2 regions of the Caldimonas taiwanensis NBRC 104434 genome follow, and region 2 is predicted to be linked to the other one. Evidence: riboswitches for the same ligand, from Rfam matches in the RefSeq annotation. Region 2 holds a riboswitch; the other holds the start of a gene.
What was found. Region 2 has a riboswitch for glycine ahead of gcvT (glycine cleavage system aminomethyltransferase GcvT). Riboswitches for the same ligand answer to the same signal wherever they lie in the genome.
Positions count from the first base shown of each region.

Region 1: linked by a shared signal. The riboswitch ahead of CTA01S_RS00175 (D-amino acid dehydrogenase) and the one ahead of gcvT (glycine cleavage system aminomethyltransferase GcvT) in region 2 are both predicted to bind glycine.

Region 1 covers NZ_BCWK01000001.1:24,096-34,011, forward strand. The annotation lists gene fabG (3-oxoacyl-ACP reductase FabG) at 1-486, shown strand, start outside; gene CTA01S_RS00140 (glycosyltransferase family 2 protein) at 495-1,268, shown strand; gene CTA01S_RS00145 (ABC transporter ATP-binding protein) at 1,265-2,002, shown strand; gene CTA01S_RS00150 (ABC transporter permease) at 2,048-3,283, shown strand; gene CTA01S_RS00155 (hypothetical protein) at 3,426-3,695, opposite strand; gene CTA01S_RS00165 (NAD-dependent succinate-semialdehyde dehydrogenase) at 4,505-5,944, shown strand; gene CTA01S_RS00170 (hypothetical protein) at 5,905-6,495, opposite strand; gene CTA01S_RS00175 (D-amino acid dehydrogenase) at 6,571-7,848, opposite strand; glycine riboswitch at 7,913-8,022, opposite strand; glycine riboswitch at 8,023-8,120, opposite strand; partial or broken gene CTA01S_RS16560 (YihY family inner membrane protein) at 8,261-9,096, shown strand; gene gyrB (DNA topoisomerase (ATP-hydrolyzing) subunit B) at 9,112-9,916, opposite strand, start outside.
Region 2 covers NZ_BCWK01000030.1:1,912-11,827, forward strand. The annotation lists gene CTA01S_RS15205 (threonine aldolase family protein) at 1-708, opposite strand, end outside; gene gcvP (aminomethyl-transferring glycine dehydrogenase) at 716-3,610, opposite strand; gene gcvH (glycine cleavage system protein GcvH) at 3,682-4,059, opposite strand; gene gcvT (glycine cleavage system aminomethyltransferase GcvT) at 4,097-5,221, opposite strand; glycine riboswitch at 5,279-5,399, opposite strand; glycine riboswitch at 5,410-5,501, opposite strand; gene CTA01S_RS15225 (electron transfer flavoprotein-ubiquinone oxidoreductase) at 5,575-7,260, opposite strand; gene CTA01S_RS15230 (SDR family oxidoreductase) at 7,515-8,297, shown strand; gene CTA01S_RS15235 (acyl-CoA thioesterase) at 8,313-8,732, shown strand; gene CTA01S_RS15240 (glycosyltransferase family 4 protein) at 8,768-9,772, opposite strand; gene CTA01S_RS15245 (LuxR C-terminal-related transcriptional regulator) at 9,865-9,916, opposite strand, start outside.

The DNA.
Region 1 (9,916 bases), on a different contig from region 2:
GTACAGGTTCTCGTGAACAACGCTGGCGTGCATCGCGATGCACCCATGGCTGGCATGGATGCACATACCTGGCACTCGGTGATCGATACCAATCTGCACGGCTTTTATCGAGTGACTCAACCTTTGCTGTTGCCGATGATGCGCACACGCTGGGGCCGCATCGTCAACATCAGCTCGGTCGCAGCGCAGGCAGGTAACCGCGGCCAAACCAACTATGCTGCGGCCAAGGCCGCGCTGCTCGGCGCGACCAAGTCGCTGGCATTGGAACTCGCTTCGCGCGGTATCACGGTCAATGCCGTTGCACCTGGCATCATTGACACGGCCATGACCGAATCGGCGTTTCCACCCGATCGCATTCGAGCTCTCGTGCCTGCCGGACGCGCAGGTCGGCCTGAGGAGGTGGCTGCCCTGGTCGCCTTCCTGGCGTCTGATGCCGCAAGCTACATCACCGGTCAGATCATCGGTGTCAATGGCGGGATGTATTGATGCAATCCATGGATTGGACGGACGTCTGGATTGCCATCCCGGCATACAACGAAGAACGAACCATCCGCGCTTTGGCCGAAGGAGCGCTGCGGCAATGTCCACGTGTGATCGTGGTCGATGACGGCTCGTCGGACGGCACAGCCGCTGCCATGAAGGGTCTGCCCGTGTGCCTGTTGCGTCATGAGATCAACCGTGGGAAGGCGGCCAGTCTGCGCACTGCTTTTGCCTATGCACTGGATCGCGGAGCACGCTGCTTGATCGCCTTCGACGGCGACGGACAACATGACCCCGAAGATGCCCCGGTGCTGTTGGCCGCCTGGGAGCAAGCCCCTGAGCGCATCGTCATTGGGTCGCGGCTGCACGACCGCTCGCAGTTCCCGTCCGCCCGTTACCACGCCAACCGCTTTGCGAGCTTCTGGATCTCCTGGGCCGCCGGTCATCCGATCGCGGACTCGCAATCGGGCTATCGTGTCTATCCGCGTGAGGTCATGCGCATTGCTTTGAGCCCCCGAGTTCACAGCTCTCGCTTTACCTTCGAGAGCGAAATCTTGATTGAGGCCGCTCAGCAAGGCCACCAGACCTTGTCCGTGGCCATCGCCGGGCGATATCCCCCCAACGCTCGGCCAAGCCATTTTCGGCCTGTAGTCGATATCGCCAAGATCGTCATCATGGTTGGCAGTCGGCTGTTGCGGCGCGGCATGGCTCCGCTGTCTTTGTGGCGCAGCCTAGGACCAGCACCCGTGCTGCCCGGCCGCATGCCTTCGAGGTCTTGGCGACGATGAACAGCTCTGCTGTCCTGATCGCCGAGCAGCTGGTCTATCGCTACCCGGGGCAACCGGATGATACGCTGCGCGGAGTCAATCTGCGTCTGCATCGTGGCATAGCCGTGGGGCTGCTGGGGCCCAACGGCTCTGGCAAGTCCACGCTTATCAACTTGCTCATCGGTTTGCGCACCCCCAAAAGCGGACACCTCATCTATCCAGATGACAAACAGCCTTGCATCGCTTGGGTCCCGCAAGAGTACGCCTTCTATCCCGAATTGAGCTGCCTGGAAAATCTTCAGCTCTTTGCCAGCCTGCTTGACATCGACGCTCATGATCGACAGCGGCGTATTGCTTCTGCCATGGCCAATTGCCAGCTGCAGGAGTTTGCCAAACGTCGCGCACGCCATTGCTCGGGAGGGGTACGGCGGCGTCTGAACCTTGCCATTGCTTTGCTACAACAGCCAGATGTGCTGCTCCTGGACGAGCCCACGGTCGGCGTTGATCCCCAATCGCGCGCGTTTCTGCTTGAGCGTGTTCGGGAGCTGGTGCAAGGCGGCACAGCTGTGCTTTACGCCTCCCACTACATGGAAGAGATCAGCGCAGTGTGCTCGAACATCGTGTTACTCGATCGTGGCCAAGTGATCGCTCACGGTGAGCTCTCCACTCTACTGCAGGGGCCCGCAGGCGGTCCTTCTTTTGCTGATCTCGATGCCCTGTTCATGCACTACACCCACCGGTCCTTGCGTGACTGAAGCCCGCCCCTCATGACCAGAGCCGCTCATCGTCTCCATCAGATCGTGAACCTGGCCCTCAAGGAGTGGCGGCTGCTGGCACGCAATCCGCATGGCTTGGCGGTGCTTTTCTTCATGCCTGCGATGTTCATCTTGGTGATGTCTTTCACGCTGAAAAACACCCTGGTGACGCATGTCGACCTCCCTGTCACCGGCTGGGTCGTCGAAGACACCCATCCTGCTGCGCAGGCCTGGTGCCAGCAATGGCTCAACCACCATGGAGGGCAGCGTTACGCAAGCCGCGAAGCCTTGCAAACAGCCTTGCGCGAGCGCACCATTGACGCTGCCGTAGTGGTACGGTCACCATGGCTGGACAAGAACGGACGACCTCAGGCCAACCAAGTCGAGCTTTGGTTAGGAAACAGAGTACAACCCGCGGCAGCAGCTAGGCTACGCACCGAGCTGAGCTTTTCCATGCTGCAAGTGCGTTTGCGCATCGCCGCCGCTGAGGCGGGACCCTTGGCCAGCATGCTGCTCGACAGTACCTCCGCACCCGAACTGATGGGGCAGGATCATGGTCCGCGAATCCGCTATCTTTATGAAATCGAGTCGGGCCGTGCCATGACTGCCGTCCAGCAAAGCGTTCCTGCTTGGCTGGTGTTTGGAATGTTCTTTGTCGTGATTCCTATGGCCGGCGTGCTCATCCAGGAACGTAATGAAGGCACGCTCTTGCGGTTGGCCAGCTTTGGTGTAACACCGGGGACCGTGCTGGGCAGTAAGCTGGCGGCCTTCATGTTGCTGAACTGGATACAGCTGTCGTTCATGATCTTGGTGGGACGCTGGCTGGTACCGCTGTTGGGCGGCCCGGCCCTGCAATTGGACATCGAGCTCGGGTGGTTTGCACTCATGGTGCTGTCCACCAGTGCGGCTGCTGTGGGACTGGCCTTGCTAGTGGCGGCCTACAGCCGCAGCTTTGATCAGGCCGCTGCACTCGGTGGCGGCCTCAACGTGCTGCTCGGCGCCATTGCCGGCGTAATGGTGCCGCGCATGTTGATGCCCCCAATTCTGCAAACGGTCTCGGAATGGTCTCCCATGGGCTGGGCACTCGACGGCATGCAGGTCGTCTTCGTCGGCAATCCTCAGGCTGAGGATCTCTTGCTGCGTGCTGGATTGCTATGGGTCTTTGCGCTGTCGTGTCTGGCAGCTGCCTGGAATACCATTCGGCACTGGGGATCGATTGTCCCTCGATCCAGCAATTCGCCCTCGCCGGTCGCTTGCCAAGGAAGCAAGGACTCAACTTAGCCGGAGCTTGGCATGCTCCCCTGATAAGGGGTCTCGCAATCGACCTAAGCATGAGGTGGCCTGGCAATCAAGCCGCCTGGACTGCCTGCAGCGGCACGGCCGCAGCATGCAGCCAAAGCATCGTGATCTCACGATGCGTGACTCACCCCAGATCCTCCCCGCCGGCACCCACCACCCGTGTGTTGCCCAAGCCCAGCAGCTCGCGGGCTTCGCGCAGCAGCGGCATCACCTCGTGCAGCTTGCGCTGGCGACGTGAGCGCAGCAAATAGCGCTCGATGTCGAACACCAAGTCCCCCAACTCACCCAGGGTCTCGCAGCGCTCCAGGCGCGCCGGCACACGCGAGGTGAAAGGCGGCGGCTCGCGTTGGATCACGGTGCGCAGCAAGGCCCGCACCTGCTCGTGCAAGGCCATCTCCGACGGCGTGGGCCCCCCTCGGGCGCCTTTTCGATCTCGGTGAGCACCGGCAGCTCGAGCGGCGCATCCAGCCGGACCGGGGGGGGAAGCGGCGCAGCCCCCCGGCGCGATGACCGCAGCGCCCCGACCGGCCCACGACCACGCGCTGGCGCCAAAGCCTTTGGCGCCGGTGGGAGCGACGGTGGAAGCGACGGTGGAGCCTCGGACATGAAACCGGCCGTCTCGGCCAGGGCACGGGCCAAAGGGCCTTGGGGACATGGCGGCGCTGCCGGTGCAGCTGCAGACCCGCCCTGTGTCTGTGGCGCTGGCGCAGATGCGGGTGCCGGTGCGGGCACACTCACCGCTTGCGGCATGCCCTCGGGCTCGGGCGCCTCCGGCGCTGGTGCCGCCGCCGGCGGGCTGGACAGCTCCACCAGACCCAGCCGCAGCAAGTCGTCGAAATGCTGCGGGCTGGCCCCGGCCTTCTGTGCCATGCTCAGCACCTCGGCCAAAGACCGCGTCCCATCGACCAGCCACAACACCGTGCGGTGGCGTTGGCTGAGCCGATGCACACGATGACGCAACTCCTCGTGGCCGAGGGCGGTCTTGAGGGGTATGGCCGGTGAGCTCATCGCCGAAACGAAGCGCGGGCTCACATTGTGGCGCAGCCAGCCGCATCGTGCCGAGCAACGACACGACTTGCGCCCCCAGCCTCGGTGGAAAGTCACGGTCGTGGTCGCAAGGGGCCTTCGGGGTTACAGTCGGCCCTGAGCCGATGCCTTGCATTCGTCGCGCCTCACCTGTCCCATCCGATCCCAAGACCTGCCATGACCTACCCGCACACCCAACTCTTCATCGCCGGCCAGTGGTGCGATGCGGCCGACGGCCGCACGCTGCCGGTCTACAACCCGGCCACGGGCCAGGAAATCGGCCGCGTGGCCCATGCCTCGGTGGCCGATCTGGACCGCGCCCTGCAGGCCGCCCAGGCCGGCTTCGAGGTCTGGCGCGACATGGCGCCGGCCGAGCGGGCGAAGATCATGCGCCGCGCCGCCGCGCTGATCCGCGAGCGCGCCAACGAGATCGCCCCGTTGATCACCCAAGAGCAAGGCAAGCCTCTGGCCGAAGCCAAGGCCGAGACCTTGGCCGCGGCCGATCTCACCGAATGGTTCGCCGACGAGGGCTTGCGGGTCTATGGCCGCCTCGTGCCCTCGCGCGGCAAGCCGGAGCTGCGCCAAATGGTGCTCAAGGACCCGGTGGGCCCGGTGGCGGCCTTCACGCCGTGGAATTTCCCGATCAACCAGGTCGTGCGCAAAGTCGGCCCGGCGTTGGCTGCCGGCTGCTCGATGCTGGTGAAAGCCGCCGAGGAAACTCCCGCCGGCCCGGCCGCCTACATCCGCGCCTTCGCCGACGCCGGCCTGCCGCCAGGGGTCTTGGGCCTGGTCTATGGCCAGCCGGCCGAGATTTCGAGCCATTTGATCCCGCACCCGATCATCCGCAAGATCACTTTCACCGGCTCGACGCCGGTGGGCAAGCAACTGGCCGCCCTGGCCGGTCAGCACATGAAGCGCGTGACCATGGAGTTGGGCGGACATGCGCCGGTGATCGTCTGCGAAGACGCCGACCTGGAACTGGCCGTGCGCGTCAGTGCGGCAGCCAAGTTCCGCAATGCTGGCCAAGTGTGCATCTCGCCCACGCGCTTTTTGGTGCATGAGCGCCTGCGCGACGACTTTGCGCAGGCGCTGGCGCAACATGCGCAAAGTCTCAAGGTGGGCGACGGCCTGGCCGAAGGCACGCAGATGGGCCCGCTGGCCAACCCGCGACGCCTGGCCGCCATGGCCGAGCTCACGCAAGACGCCGTGCGCAAGGGAGCCACCGTGCTGGCCGGGGGCGAGCGCATCGGCCACAGCGGCAATTTCTGGCAGCCCACCATCCTGGCCGATGTGCCTGTCGATGCGCGCGTCTTCAACGACGAGCCCTTCGGGCCGGTGGCGGCGATCCGCTCGTTCAAGACGCTGGACGAAGCCATTGCCGAGGCCAACCGCCTGCCCTATGGTCTGGCCGCCTATGCCTTCACGCGCTCGCTGAAGAACGCGGACTTGCTCGCGCGCCGCATCGAGGTCGGCATGCTGTGGATCAACATGCCGGCCATGCCCTCGGCGGAAATGCCCTTCGGCGGGGTCAAGGACTCGGGCTATGGCTCCGAGGGCGGCCCCGAGGCGTTGGAAGCCTACCTCAACGTGCGTTCCGTGGCCGTGATGAACGTCTGAGAAACCTGCTCGGCACCGGACGGAGGCCGGGCGTCTTGCGTGCTGCAGCCGTCCGGCGCACGCAGGCCTTCGGGCAACTGGGCTTGCACCTGAGACCAAAAGAGGGCGGCGCGCGCCTCGCCCGCTTGGCGGGCGACGCACGCCCGGGCCAGCTGCATCCAGGACCACAGCGAGGGCTCGTCATGCACCGCGCGCACCGCATCGCGCAGGCTGGGCTCGTGATCGGGCGCCATCAGTATGGCCAACTCCAGCGCATAGATCTTGGCCAGGTGCAAGGAGCGCGGTCGTGGCCGAGGAGCGCCGGGTTTTTTCGGCACGGGCGGAGGTGCGACCACCCATTCGGCCAGCCCCAGGGCGACCAAGTCGCGCACCTGGTCCTCTTTGAGCCCCAGGCTCTCGATGATCGGCGCCAAGGCCGCCAGGCTTCGGCGGCCGTCGAGCATGACCAACAACTGCCGTTGCGCCCAAGTCCCGGGAAACGATGTGCCCTGCAAGACGGCGCGTCCCCGAGCCGTCTTGCGCAGGATGCCATGTGTCGGCCCACCCGACATGCTTTGCCTCCAGCCATGTGATGCGTGTGGTGATGCCTGCGCCCCCACGCCATCGCGGCGCAGTGTGCCCAGGGCTTACGACAAGGACGTGACAGGCCCGCAGCGCCGCGCCGACACCGGCACGGCGACGGGATCGGGCCATGCTCGTCGAACCAGGTCGGCCACGCACTGCGCCGTGGCGGCCGACAGCGTCCAGCCCAGGTGGCCATGGCCGGTGTTGTAGAACACGCGCGGATGCCGGCCGCGGCCCACGCGGGGCATCATGTCGGGCATCATCGGTCGCAGTCCGGCCCAGGGCACCACGCTGCGAGTGGACACCCCCGGAAAACAGCGCTGCACCCAGTCCACCAACGGTCGGATGCGATCGGCGCGGATGTCGCGGTTCTCACCGTCGAACTCGGCCGTGCCAGCCACGCGCAAGCGGTCCGCGCCCAATCGGCTGGTCACGATCTTGGTCTCGTCGTCGAGCAGGCTGACCGTGGGCGCAGCGGCCTGGCTGGCCTCGTCGAGCAGGTTGACGGTGATCGAATAGCCCTTCACCGGATAGACATTGACCCGGTCGCCCAGCTGCGCGGCCAAGGCCCGGCTGGCCACGCCGGCACACACCACCACGCCATCGAAGCGCAGCGTCTGCTCGCCCTCGGGACCGGCCAGCCTCATGTGCACGCCATCGTCGCGGGCGTGCAGCCGCCGCACCTCCCATCCGTACAGGCCGCGCACGCCGCGGCGCTGCGCGGCTTCGGCCAGGCCGTGGGTGAACTTGTGGATGTCGCCGGTGGTGTCGCTGTCGGTATACCAACCGCCAAAGTATCGGCCGGCCAGGGTCGGGACGATGGCCCGGATTTCCTCGGGCGTGACTGCGCGGCGCTGCAGACCGCCGGCGGCCAGCAAGGCCGAAACCCGCCGCGCATGCTCGAAGCCCGCCCGATCACGATAGATGTGCAGAATGCCCTCGCGTCGGTGATCGAATTCGATGCCCTCTTCATCGGCCCAGGCATACAGAGGCTCCCGTGCGGCAATCGCCAGGCGCACCGTCTCGATCGTGTGACGACGGTAATGCGCCATGCTGGCCAGGAATTGCACAAACCAGCTCAGCTGGTGCCAGCTCGGCCGCGGATGCACCAGCAAGGGCGCGTCGGCCTTCAGCATCCATTTCAGGCCTTTCCACACCGTGGAGGCATGGTTCCACACTTCGGCATTGGAGGCAGACAACTGCCCGCCGTTGGCATAAGAGGTTTCCATCGCGGCATAGCGATGCCGCTCGACCAAGGTCACGGACAAGCCGCGGCGGGCCAGGGCATAGGCGGTGGTGACGCCGGTGATGCCGGCGCCGATGATGGCAATCGAAGGCATGAGAGCTCCTCTCAGGCAAAGCCACGCGTCGAGGCGGGAAGCCCAGGCCACGTGCCGCAGCCTGGACGCCCCCTCTGTTGCGGACCTGAGAGATTCACGGAGGCGCGCGAGGCTCCCGCTTGCTCCTTCGGTGCTGGCCGGCGACGCGAACGGCCGGCAGCTCTTCAGAGTCGGTGGGCGATGCCGGTCCTGGGGCCTGAGAGTTTCCGGGGCGGTTGCTCCTTCGGCGCCGCCTGGGCATGTGCACAGGCAGGCTCTCCCGACATCACCATGGCTGCCTTCGGGCGGCCACCCTTGGATTGTGCCCGAAACCTTGGGTTGGGCTGCGGGCATCGGAGCGTCCGGACATTCACCGGGCTTCGATTCTCGGACAATCCGCCGCGCGCCCGACGAAGACTTCCCGAGGAATGCCATGCGTTTGCCACGCTCCAGACTGTTCGAGCGGCTGCAGGACGCCCAGCTCGCCCAGGCGGCCGCCAGCCTGAGTTTCACCACCTTGCTGTCGCTGGTGCCACTGCTGGCCGTGGGATTTGCGCTGTTCACGCTGGTGCCTGCCTTGCGTCCGTTTCGGCGTACGCTCGAAGGGCTGTGGTTGCCGCATCTGCTGCCAGCGGACCTTGCGCAGCCCGTGCTGAGATACCTCGGCCGCTTTGCCGACAATGCCCATGGGCTGAGCTGGAGCGGCGCGGCCTTGCTGCTGGTGGCCGCGCTGGCCATGATGTTCACGGTGGAGACCGCGCTGAACCGGATCTGGCAGGTGCGCCAAGGCCGCCCCTGGCGCTGTACCTGCCCCTGCTGGCCGCCGGCCCGCTGGTGCTGGGGTGGAGTCTGTGGGCCACCTCGCGGGCCTTGGCCCTGTCTCAAGGCCTGCTGAGCCCGTGGCCGCCGGCGGTCGAGGTGTTGTGGACCTTGGGTCCGGCTGCGCTCAGCCTGGCGATGCTGTTCTTGCTGTTCTACCTGGTGCCCCATGCCCCGGTGCGCTGGCACGAGGCGCTGCTGGGCGGCTTGCTCGGCGCCGCCGGGCTCGAAGCCGGCAAACAGGCTTTCGCGACCTACGTGCTGGCGCTTCCCACGTACCGCACCTTGTACGGCAGCTTTGCCGTGTTCCCGGTGTTCCTGCTGTGGATCTATTACTCCTGGGCCGTCACCTTGGCCGCCGCGGTGGTGACCGCGCATCTGGGGTCCCTGCGCGCGGCACGCGGCCGGGGCAGCGGCCGCGCCGCAAGGCCTGAGCGATCTCGGGCTTAGGGCCTTGCCGCCGTCTCACACGTCGATGTTCGCCGCCCGCAACGCATTGCTTTCGATGAACTCGCGCCGCGGCTCCACCTCATCGCCCATCAGCATCGTGAACACTCGGTCGGCTTCGATCGCGTCTTCGATCTGCACGCGCAACAAGCGGCGCACCTTGGGGTCCATCGTGGTTTCCCAGAGCTGTTCGGGGTTCATCTCGCCCAGGCCCTTGTAGCGCTGGCGTGTGACGCTGTTTTCAGCCTGCTGCATCAGCCAAGCCATGGCCTGGCGGAAGTCGCTGACCTGGGCTTCTTTCTGCTTGTCGCCTTCGCCCTTGCGCACGATGGCATTGGGGCCCACCAAGCCTTTGAACATGCGGCCGGCAGTGCTCAACGCTTCGTAGTCGGCGCCATGCACGAAGTCGGCACTGATGACCGTGGTCTTGAGATTGCCATGGTGTCGCCGGCTGATGCGCAACATCTGCTTGTCGGTGCGTTCGTCGTACACGGCCTCGACCTCGGCATCGTGCAATGCGGCCTTCAGTGCCGCTGCCGAGGCGTGCGCCTGCTCGGCCGTGTCCAGTTGCAGCTCCAAGCCATCGGCCAGCGCGCGCAAGGCTTCCACATCCATCCAATTGGCCAGACGGTCGATCACGTTGTTGGCCAGCACGTACTGACGCGCCAAGGCTTCGAGCGCCTCGCCTTCGAGCACCGTGCCATCGATGCCCGTTTCCAAGCGGGCATCCTTCAGCGCCACGCGCAGCAAGTAGGCGTCGAGCTCGTGGGCATCCTTGAGGTACTGCTCTTCCTTGCCCGACTTGACTTTGTACAGCGGCGGC
Region 2 (9,916 bases):
CTGCTTGACACGATAGGCGAAGTCCTCGGACAGCTCTCGGTCGAAAAACACCACGGCTTCGCCAATGGGCAGGCCATTCTTGGTGCCACCGAAGCACAGCACGTCCACCCCCGCGCGCCAAGTGATCTCGCTGGGGTGGCAGCCCAAGGCGGCCACCGCATTGGCAAAGCGTGCGCCATCCATGTGCAGCTTGAGCTTGCGCCGCTTGGCGATGGCCGAGATCGCGCGCACCTCTTCCACGGTGTAGACCGTGCCCAATTCGGTGGCTTGCGTCAGGCTGACCACCTTGGGTTTGGGGTAATGGATGTCACTGCGCTTGGTCACCAACTGCTCGACCGCGTCGGGCGTGAGCTTGCCCAGGCGCGCCGACGGGCTTTCACCTTCGGCCAGCAGCAGCTTGGATCCGTTGGAGAAAAACTCCGGCCCGCCGCATTCATCGGTTTCGATGTGGGCCACCGGTGTGCATATCACCGAGTGGTAACTCTGGCACATCGCGGCCAAGGCCAACGAATTGGCCGCCGTGCCATTGAAGACGAAATAAACGTCGCAGTCGGTTTGGAAGAGCTCGCGGATCTTGTCCGTGGAGCGCTGGGTCCAGATGTCCTCGCCGTAGCCGGGCTGGTGTCCGCTCGCATTGGCCTGCATGAACCAGTGCGTGGCTTCCGGGCACATCCCTGCATAGTTATCGCTGGCGAATTGCTGTTTCATGACGGCGTTATCGGTACTCGCTCAACGGCACGCAGCTGCAAAACAGATTGCGATCGCCATAGACATTGTCCACCCGACCCACCGGCGACCAATATTTCTGCCGACGCAGGCGCGCCAGCGGGTAGGCGGCCTCTTCGCGGGTGTAGGGGTGGTGCCACTCGGCTTTGAGCAGACTCTCGGCCGTGTGCGGCGCGTTCTTCAGCGGGTTGTCGTCGCGCGGCCATTCACCCCGCTCGACTCTGGCGATCTCCTCACGGATGGCCAGCATCGCTTCGACGAAGCGATCCAGCTCGGCCAGCGACTCGCTCTCGGTGGGCTCGACCATCAACGTGCCGGCCACCGGAAAACTCAGTGTGGGCGCATGAAAGCCATAGTCGATCAAGCGCTTGGCCACGTCCTCGGCGGTGATGCCGGAGGTTTCCTTCAGCGGGCGCAAATCCAGAATGCACTCATGGGCCACGCCCCCTCCCTTGATGCCCGGCACATTGCTGCTGAAATGCAGTTCGTAGGCGCCATCCAAACGTGCGGCGATGTAGTTGGCATTCAGGATGGCCGTCTCGGTGGCAGCCTTCAGGCCTTCGGCGCCCATCATGCGCATGTACATCCAGGAGATCGGCAGCACGGCCGCATTGCCCAAGGGAGCGGCGCTGACGGCCCCCACCTGCGACTCGTGCCCCAGGCCTGCGCTGCGGTGCGCCGGCAGGAAGGGCACCAGGTCGGCCACCACGCACACCGGGCCCACGCCGGGGCCGCCGCCGCCATGCGGAATGCAGAACGTCTTGTGCAAATTCAGGTGGCTCACATCGCCGCCGAACTCGCCCGGGGCGGCCACGCCGACCAGGGCATTCATGTTGGCACCGTCCACATAGACGCGTCCGCCATGGGCATGCACCAACTCGCACAGCTCCTTGACCCGTGTTTCGAAGACCCCGTAGGTCGAAGGGTAGGTGATCATCACGCAGGCCAGGCGCTCGCTGTACTGCTCGCACTTGGCTCGTAGATCGTCCAGATCCACATTGCCGTCGGCGTCACACCGGGTGACCACGACCTGCATGCCCGCCATCTGGGCCGAGGCCGGATTGGTGCCATGGGCCGATTCCGGAATCAGGCACACATTGCGGTGTCCCTGGCCACGCGCCTCGTGGTAGGCCCGGATGATCAACAGCCCAGCATATTCGCCTTGCGAGCCGGCGTTGGGTTGCAAGCTGATACCGGCATAGCCCGTGGCTTGGCTCAGCCAGTGGCACAACTGCTCATTCAATAGCGCGTAGCCCTGGAGCTGGTCTTGCGGCGCAAAGGGGTGGATCTGCGCGAACTCCGGCCAGGTGATGGGAATCATCTCGCTGGTGGCATTGAGCTTCATCGTGCACGAACCCAAGGGGATCATCGTGCGATCCAGCGCCAAATCTTTGTCCGCCAGGCTGCGCAAGTAACGCAGCATTTCCGTCTCGGAGTGATGCGTGTTGAACACCGGGTGCGTCAGGTAGGGGCTGGTGCGGCGCAGCGCCTCTGGGATGAGCGCCGCGACCCCTTTTTCGACCGTGTCCCAAGCCGGCAGAGGACGGCCCTGGGCGAAAACCTGCCACAAGTCCTGCACATGCTCGCGTGTCGTGGTTTCGTCCAGCGAGATGCCAATGGTCGTTGGGCTGGCGCGGCGCAGGTTCATGCCGGCGGCCACGGCCGCGGCCATCAAGGCTTCCGTGTGCTCTCCAGTGCGCACCTCCAAGGTATCGAAGGCCGTCTCGTGCGTGAGGGCCCAGCCCAGGCTGGCCAGACCCTGGGCCAGCACGGCGGTGTAGCTGGCCACCCGCTGCGCGATGCGCTTGAGGCCCTGGGGGCCGTGATAGACCGCATACATGCTGGCCACCACGGCCGGCAGCACCTGGGCCGTGCAAATGTTGGACGTGGCCTTCTCGCGGCGGATGTGTTGCTCGCGGGTTTGCAGCGCCAACCGATAGGCCGGATGGCCATGAGCGTCCACGCTCACGCCCACCAGCCGGCCCGGCAGAGATCGCTTGAACTCGTCGCGCGTGGCCATGTAGGCGGCATGCGGTCCGCCGTTGCCCATGGGCATGCCAAAGCGCTGCGTCGTGCCCACCACGATGTCGGCGCCTTGTTCGCCCGGTGGCGTGAGCAGCGTCAGGGCCAGCAAGTCGGCTGCCACGACGGCCAAGGCCCCGCGGGCATGGACCGCATCGATCAGCGGGCGCAGATCGATGATGCGTCCGGTCACGCCGGGATACTGAAACAGCGCGGCGAAGCAGTCCGTCTGGGCGGCCTGCTCGGCCGCACCGGTGACCACCGTCAGACCCAGCGGCCGCGCGCGCGTGCGCACCACCTCCAAAGTCTGTGGCAGAACGTCTTCGGCAACGAAAAAGACGGTGCTCTTGCTCTTGCCCACCCGGGCGGCCAGCGTCATCGCTTCGGCGGCGGCGGTGGCCTCGTCCAGCATCGAGGCATTGGCAATGGCCATGCCCGTCAGGTCGCACACCATGGTCTGGAAGTTCACCAGAGCTTCCATGCGCCCTTGCGAAATCTCGGCCTGGTACGGGGTATACGCCGTGTACCACGCGGGGTTTTCCAGCACGTTGCGCAAAATGACCGCCGGCGTGTGCGTGTTGTAGTAGCCCTGGCCGATGTGGCTGCGCAGCACCCGGTTGCGCGCGGCGATGGCCTTGAGCTCCTCGAGGGCGCGAGCCTCCGGCACGGGTGCCGGCAGTTTCATCGGGGTGCTGCGGCGGATGCTGCTGGGCACCAAGGCATCCATCAGTGCTTCGCGGGAGGCTGCGCCGATGGCCGACAGCATGGCTCGTTCATCGGCGGCATCGATGCCGATGTGGCGGGCCACGAATTCATCGTGAGCTTCGAGGTCGCTCAAAGGGGTGAGGGCAGACATGAGCATGGCGTTGGGGCGAAGAAAGTCACGCGCCGGCGGTGCCTGCGCAGGCCGATGGCCGCCGGCGAAGGCAGCGCTCAGGTGTTTTTGAGGAGGGCGTCGTAGGCCGGCGCGTCCAACAGGGCATCGAACTCGGCCAAATCACTCAGCTTGATCTTGAAGAACCAGCCCTTACCCAGAGGATCGGAATTGGCCAGCGATGGATCGGCCCGCAGGTCCTCATTGACCTCGAGAACGCGACCGCTGACTGGCGCATAGACATCGGCGGCGGCCTTTACCGATTCCACCACACCAGCCACCTCGCCTTTCTTGAACTCGGCCCCCACGGCGGGCAGGTCGACGAAGACCACATCCCCCAGCGCATCCTGCGCATGGGCGGTGATGCCGACGGTGGCCACGCCTTCGTCGCCATCGAGTTCAATCCATTCATGGTCGGGGGTGTACTTGACGGTCATGCAGAACTCCTCGGAGGAATGAAATGGAGCAAGTGGATCAGCGGTGGTAGCGGTGCGGCACGAAGGGCAGGGGCGTCACGCGCATCGGGAGCGTCTTCTCACGCACCACGGCATGCACGATGGCGCCGGTGGCTGCATGGTTCACGGGCAAATAGCCCATCGCGATGGGCACGCCCAAGGTAGGACTGACGGTGCCGCTGGTGACGTGCCCGGCATTGTGCCGGGCCGCATCGAGCAGCTTGGCCCCTTCGCGCACCGGGGTCCGCTCCAGGCCCACCAGGCCCACGCGCTTGACCAAGGCCCCCTGAGCCAGTTGAGACTCGATCGTCTGGGCGCCGGGGTAGCCGCCGGCACGCGCGCCGCCAGGGCGGCGTACCTTCGAGATCGCCCAGCTCAGCGCGGCTTGCACCGGCGTGGTATGCGGGTCGATGTCGTGACCGTGCAGGCACAGACCCGCCTCCAGCCGCAAGGTGTCGCGCGCGCCCAGACCGGCCAGCTTCACCTCGGGCTGCATCAGCAGCACGCGGGCCAGGGCCTCGGCGTCCTCGGCCGCCACCGAAATTTCGAAACCGTCCTCGCCGGTGTAACCCGAGCGGGTCACATAGCAGGTCTTGCCAGCGAGTGTGAAATGATCGCCGGTCATGAAGCTCAGCCGCTGCACGTCGGCATTCACACGGGCCAGGGCCTCCACGGCCAGCGGGCCCTGCAGGGCCAGCAGGGCCCGGTCGGGCAGAGACTGCACCGTGCAGCGGTGACCGATATGGGTGTTCAGATGCGCCAGGTCGGCTTGCTTGTTGGCCGCGTTGACCACCAGCAGCAGATCGTGTTCCCGGCGCGTGATCATCAGGTCATCGAGGATGCCGCCGCTGGCATTGGTAAAGAAGCCATAGCGTTGCTTGCCCACGGGCAGATCGACCACGTCCACCGGGACCAGCGTTTCCAGGGCGCGGGCGGCCTCTTCCCCGGACAAACGAATCTGCCCCATGTGAGACACGTCGAACAAGGCTGCACTTTGCCGACAGTGCCGGTGCTCGGCGATGATGCCCTCGTACTGCACCGGCATCTCGTAGCCGGCAAAAGGCACCATGCGGGCGCCATGCTCTCGGTGCAGGGCATACAGGGGCGTGCGCAGCAGCGCGGGCGTCGAGACTTGGGCGGACATGGCGATCTCCTGGGGCTGTGATGCGAACCCGCCGTCCCGACAATCGGTCCGGCACGTGCTGCCCTCGCTGTCCGCTTTACCTGAGAGATTGGCCGCCTGGCTGTTTCAGCCGCAGCGGCTTGCCCCTTCGGTGGGCTGGGTGACCACGGTCGCCCAGCCTCTCTCCAGTGAGGAACGCCTCGTCCACGAGGCGCTTGTCAGTCCTGGGTGCCTGAGCGTTCGGGCTTGCGCCCTGCGCCTTCGGCGGCCCCACCAGGGGGCTCTCTCCTGACAGATGTCAGTGTAATTCACCCGACAGAAAAATGGCGGCCTTGGCGCCGCCATTTTTTCCGTGACTTGGTCGACGCGGGGGATCACATGCCCGCATAGTTGGGCCCACCACCACCTTCCGGTGTGACCCAAACGATGTTTTGCGTCGGATCCTTGATGTCGCAGGTTTTGCAGTGCACGCAGTTCTGAGCGTTGATCTGCAGCCGGTCGCTGCCGTCCTCGTTCTTGACGAACTCGTACACGCCAGCGGGGCAGTAACGGCTCTCGGGCCCGGCAAACCGCGCCAGGTTGATCGCAACCGGCACGCTGGAGTCCTTGAGCGTCAAATGAGCCGGTTGGTTTTCTTCATGGTTGGTGTTGCTCACGAACACCGAGGACAGCCGGTCGAACGTGAGCTTGCCATCCGGCTTGGGGTAGACGATCTTCTCGCACTGGTCGGCCGGCTTCAGATACACGTGGTCGGGCTGATCGCGATGCAAAGTCCAAGGGGGGCTCTGAATCCCCAGCTTGGGCAGCAACCACTGCTCCACGCCGGTCATCAGCTTGCCCACCAGCGGTCCCTTCTTGAACCAATGCTTGAAGTTGCGTGACTGCTGCAACTCCTCATACAACCAGCTCTTTTCGAAGGCTTCGGGGTAGGCGCTCAGCTCGTCGCCCGAACGCCCGGCCGTGACGGCCTCGAACACAGCCTCCGCGCACAGCATGCCGCTCTTGATGGCGGCATGGCTGCCCTTGATGCGCGCCGCGTTCAAATAGCCCGCATCGCAGCCCACCAAGGCGCCGCCAGGAAACACGGTCTTGGGCAGGGCTTGGGGTGTGCCGTTGTTGATGGCACGAGCGCCATAACTCAAGCGCTTGCCACCTTCGATGTGCGCGCGGATGGCCGGGTGCGTCTTCCAGCGCTGCATCTCCTCGAAGGGGCTGAGCCAGGGATTCTGATAATCCAGCCCGATCACGAAACCCAACGTGACCTTGTTGTCTTCGAGGTGATAAAGGAAACCCCCGCCGAAGGTCTGATCATCCATGGGCCAGCCGGCCGTATGCACCACCAGGCCCGGCTTGGCTTTGGCCGGGTCGATCTCCCACAACTCCTTGATGCCAATGGCATAGGTCTGCGGATCCTTGCCCTCGTCGAGCTTGTAGCGAGCGATGAGCTGCTTGCCCAGATGCCCGCGTGCGCCCTCGGCGAAGATGGTGTATTTGCCGAGCAGTTCCATCCCCAGCTGGAAATGATCCGTGGGCTTGCCATCCTTGCCGATGCCCATATTGCCGGTGGCCACGCCGCGCACGCGGCCTTGCTCGTCATACAGGACTTCGGCCGCGGGGAACCCTGGAAAGATTTCCACCCCTAGGCTTTCGGCTTGCTCGGCCATCCATTTGACCACCTTGCCCAGCGAGATGACATAGCACCCCTTGTTGTGGAAGTTGCGTGGCACGAAAAAGTCTGGAATGCGCGTGCTACCGCTCTCGGTGAGCGTGAGCACATCATCGGCGGTGACTGGCTGGTTCAGCGGTGCGCCCAGCTCCTTCCAGTTCGGAAACAGCTCGTTCATCGCGCGAGGATCCATCACCGCGCCCGACAGAATATGGGCCCCTGGCTCCGAGCCTTTCTCCAGCACCACGACCGATATGTCCTGGTTCTTCTGGGCGGCCAGCTGCTTGATCCGGATGGCCGTGGCCAGCCCTGCAGGGCCGGCACCGACGATCACGACGTCATATTCCATGGATTCGCGCGGGCCGTACTGCTCCAGGATCTCTTGCGCAGTCATCGTGTCTTCCTCTTTGAATGGATAGGGGGTCGCCTGGGGGGATGCCGACGCGTCCACCCCGCATGACCAGGATTCTATCGGGTTGCGGCGGAAAATCGAACGATCGTTCGATTCGATGCTCGACAGTGCACTCTAGCGCAGGCGCTCGAGGCGCCGCTGTCGGCCGTGCGACAGGCTTGGACCGGCCTCGGGGTCTCGTTATGCTTGGGGTTCCCGGGTTTCGAGCCCGTTTCACACATTTCCGAGAGGCCCGCATGAGTTACAGCATCGACTTATCCGGCCGTGTGGCCTTGATCACCGGCGCATCCAGCGGTTTGGGCGAACAGTTCGCCCGCACTCTGGCTCGCGCCGGGGCAGCCGTCGTGCTCGCGGGCCGTCGGGTCGAGCGGCTCAAAACCCTGCGCTCGGAGATCGAGGCCCTGGGAGGAGATGCCCATGTGGTGGGCATGGATGTCACGGACACCGACAGCATCCGGTCGGCCGTGGCCCATGCCGAGACCGAGGTGGGGGCGATCGATATCCTGGTCAACAATTCTGGCGTGAGCACCACTCAGAAGCTGGTGGATGTCACGCCCGAAGACTACGACTACGTCTTCGACACCAACACCCGCGGGGCCTTTTTCGTGGCTCAAGAGGTCGGCAAGCGCATGCTGGCTCGCGCGCGCGGTGCTGCGCCAGGCACCTTCATCGGCGGCCGCATCGTCAACATCGCGTCCATGGCGGGCCTGCGGGTGCTCGGCCAGATCGGCGTGTATTGCATGAGCAAAGCGGCCGTCATCCACATGACTCGTGCGATGGCCTTGGAGTGGGGCAAGTACGGCATCAACGTCAATGCCATTTGTCCCGGGTACATCGACACCGAGATCAACCACCATCACTGGCAGACCGAACAAGGTCAAAAACTCATCGCAATGCTGCCGCGCAAACGCCTCGGTGAGCCCAAAGACCTGGATGCTTTGCTCGTGATGCTCTGCTCCAACGAAAGCCATTTCATCAATGGGGCCGTGATCGCCGCTGATGACGGTTTCGCCCTCTAAAGGATCGGCTCGGACATGCGTATCGACATCCCCGAGCACAAAAAGCTCGTCCATGAGATGCTGATTCCTATCCGCTGGGGCGACATGGACGCCATGGGTCATGTCAACAATGCTGCGTACTTTCGCTATCTCGAAACAGTGCGCATCGATTGGTTGCATCGGCTGGGCGGCGCGCCCGACCCCCGCGGCACGGGGCCGGTCATCGTCAATGCCTTTTGCAACTTTTATCGCCAGATCACCTTTCCAGGCACGTTGCTGGCCCGTCACTACGTGGCCAATCCTGGTCGCAGCAGCGTGGACACCTTCATCACGCTCGAGCGTACCGACTGCCCCGGCCAGATCGATGCGGCCGGAGGCGCGACCCTGGTGTGGGTGGACTTCCCGCGGCAGACCTCGGTGCCGATGCCGGACTGGCTGAGGGCAGCCGTCAGCTGAAGTCATGCATGCCTGCGACTGCGGGCTGCCAGCGACTACCTTGGCTCAAGCGGCTGCAGGGCGGCGACGAACTGTTCTGTTGCGGCGCGCCAGGAATAGCGGCGGGCATATTCGTGCACCGCTTCGCGTGGCAAGGCCAACGCGCGCAGGCACGCCGCGCGCAGATCGGTGTCGAGCACGCCACCGGCAGACTGGCCTACCACGTCGATCGGCCCCGGCGCTGGAAATGCCGCCACCGGTGTCCCGCAGGCCATGGCCTCGGCCATCACCAATCCGAAGGTATCGGTCAGACTGGGAAAGACCAATACATCGGCCGTGCGGTACAGCTGGGCCAGCGTCGGACCATCGAGGATTCCGAACCAACGCACCCCGGGGTACTGACTTTGCAGCCTGGCGCGCAGCGGCCCATCACCGGCCACCCACTTTGCGCCAGGAAGGTCCAGCCTCAGAAAGGCGTCGATGTTCTTTTCCACCGCCAGACGCCCGACATACAAAAAGACCGGCGCGGGTCCGCGCGGCAGCCGTGGACCCTGCGGCGTGAACATTGATGAGTCGACCCCCCGAGACCAGAGTCTGGCGTGGACGAAGCCGCGGGCGCGCAAGTCGGCCACGATGGTCGGGGTGGGCGCCAGCGTGGCCACCCCGGCGTTGTGGAAACGACGCAGTGCCGCGTAAGTCCAAGCCGGCGGCAGGCGCAGGCGCGCATGCACATATTCCGGGAAACGGCTGTGATAGGCGGTCGTGAATGGCCACCCGCGGTCCCGCAGCACGGCCCGCGCCTGCCATCCCAGCGGACCCTCGGTGGCCAGGTGAATGCAGTCCGGGCTCAAGGCATCGATCACAGTGGCCATGCGGCGGCGGGAGATCCACGCCAGGCGGATCTGCGGGTCAGTGGGGCACGGCACGGTGGGAAGCCCCTGCGCCGACAACACCTCCACCTCATGACCCAGGGCCAGCAGCTCGCGCCGGGTCATTTTCAGCGTTCGCACCACGCCATTGACCTGTGGTTCCCAGGCATCCGTGACGATGAGGATCTTCATGCACGCTCCGCGACGACGGCGACTCGATTGGAGACCATCGCCGTTGCACTGTCGTGACAGCGCGCGGAAGGACGATGACAGAAAAACGGGGTTTAGCCCCCCATGAGCTTTTGCACCAGCTCCGGTGTGGTATTGGCCCGGTAC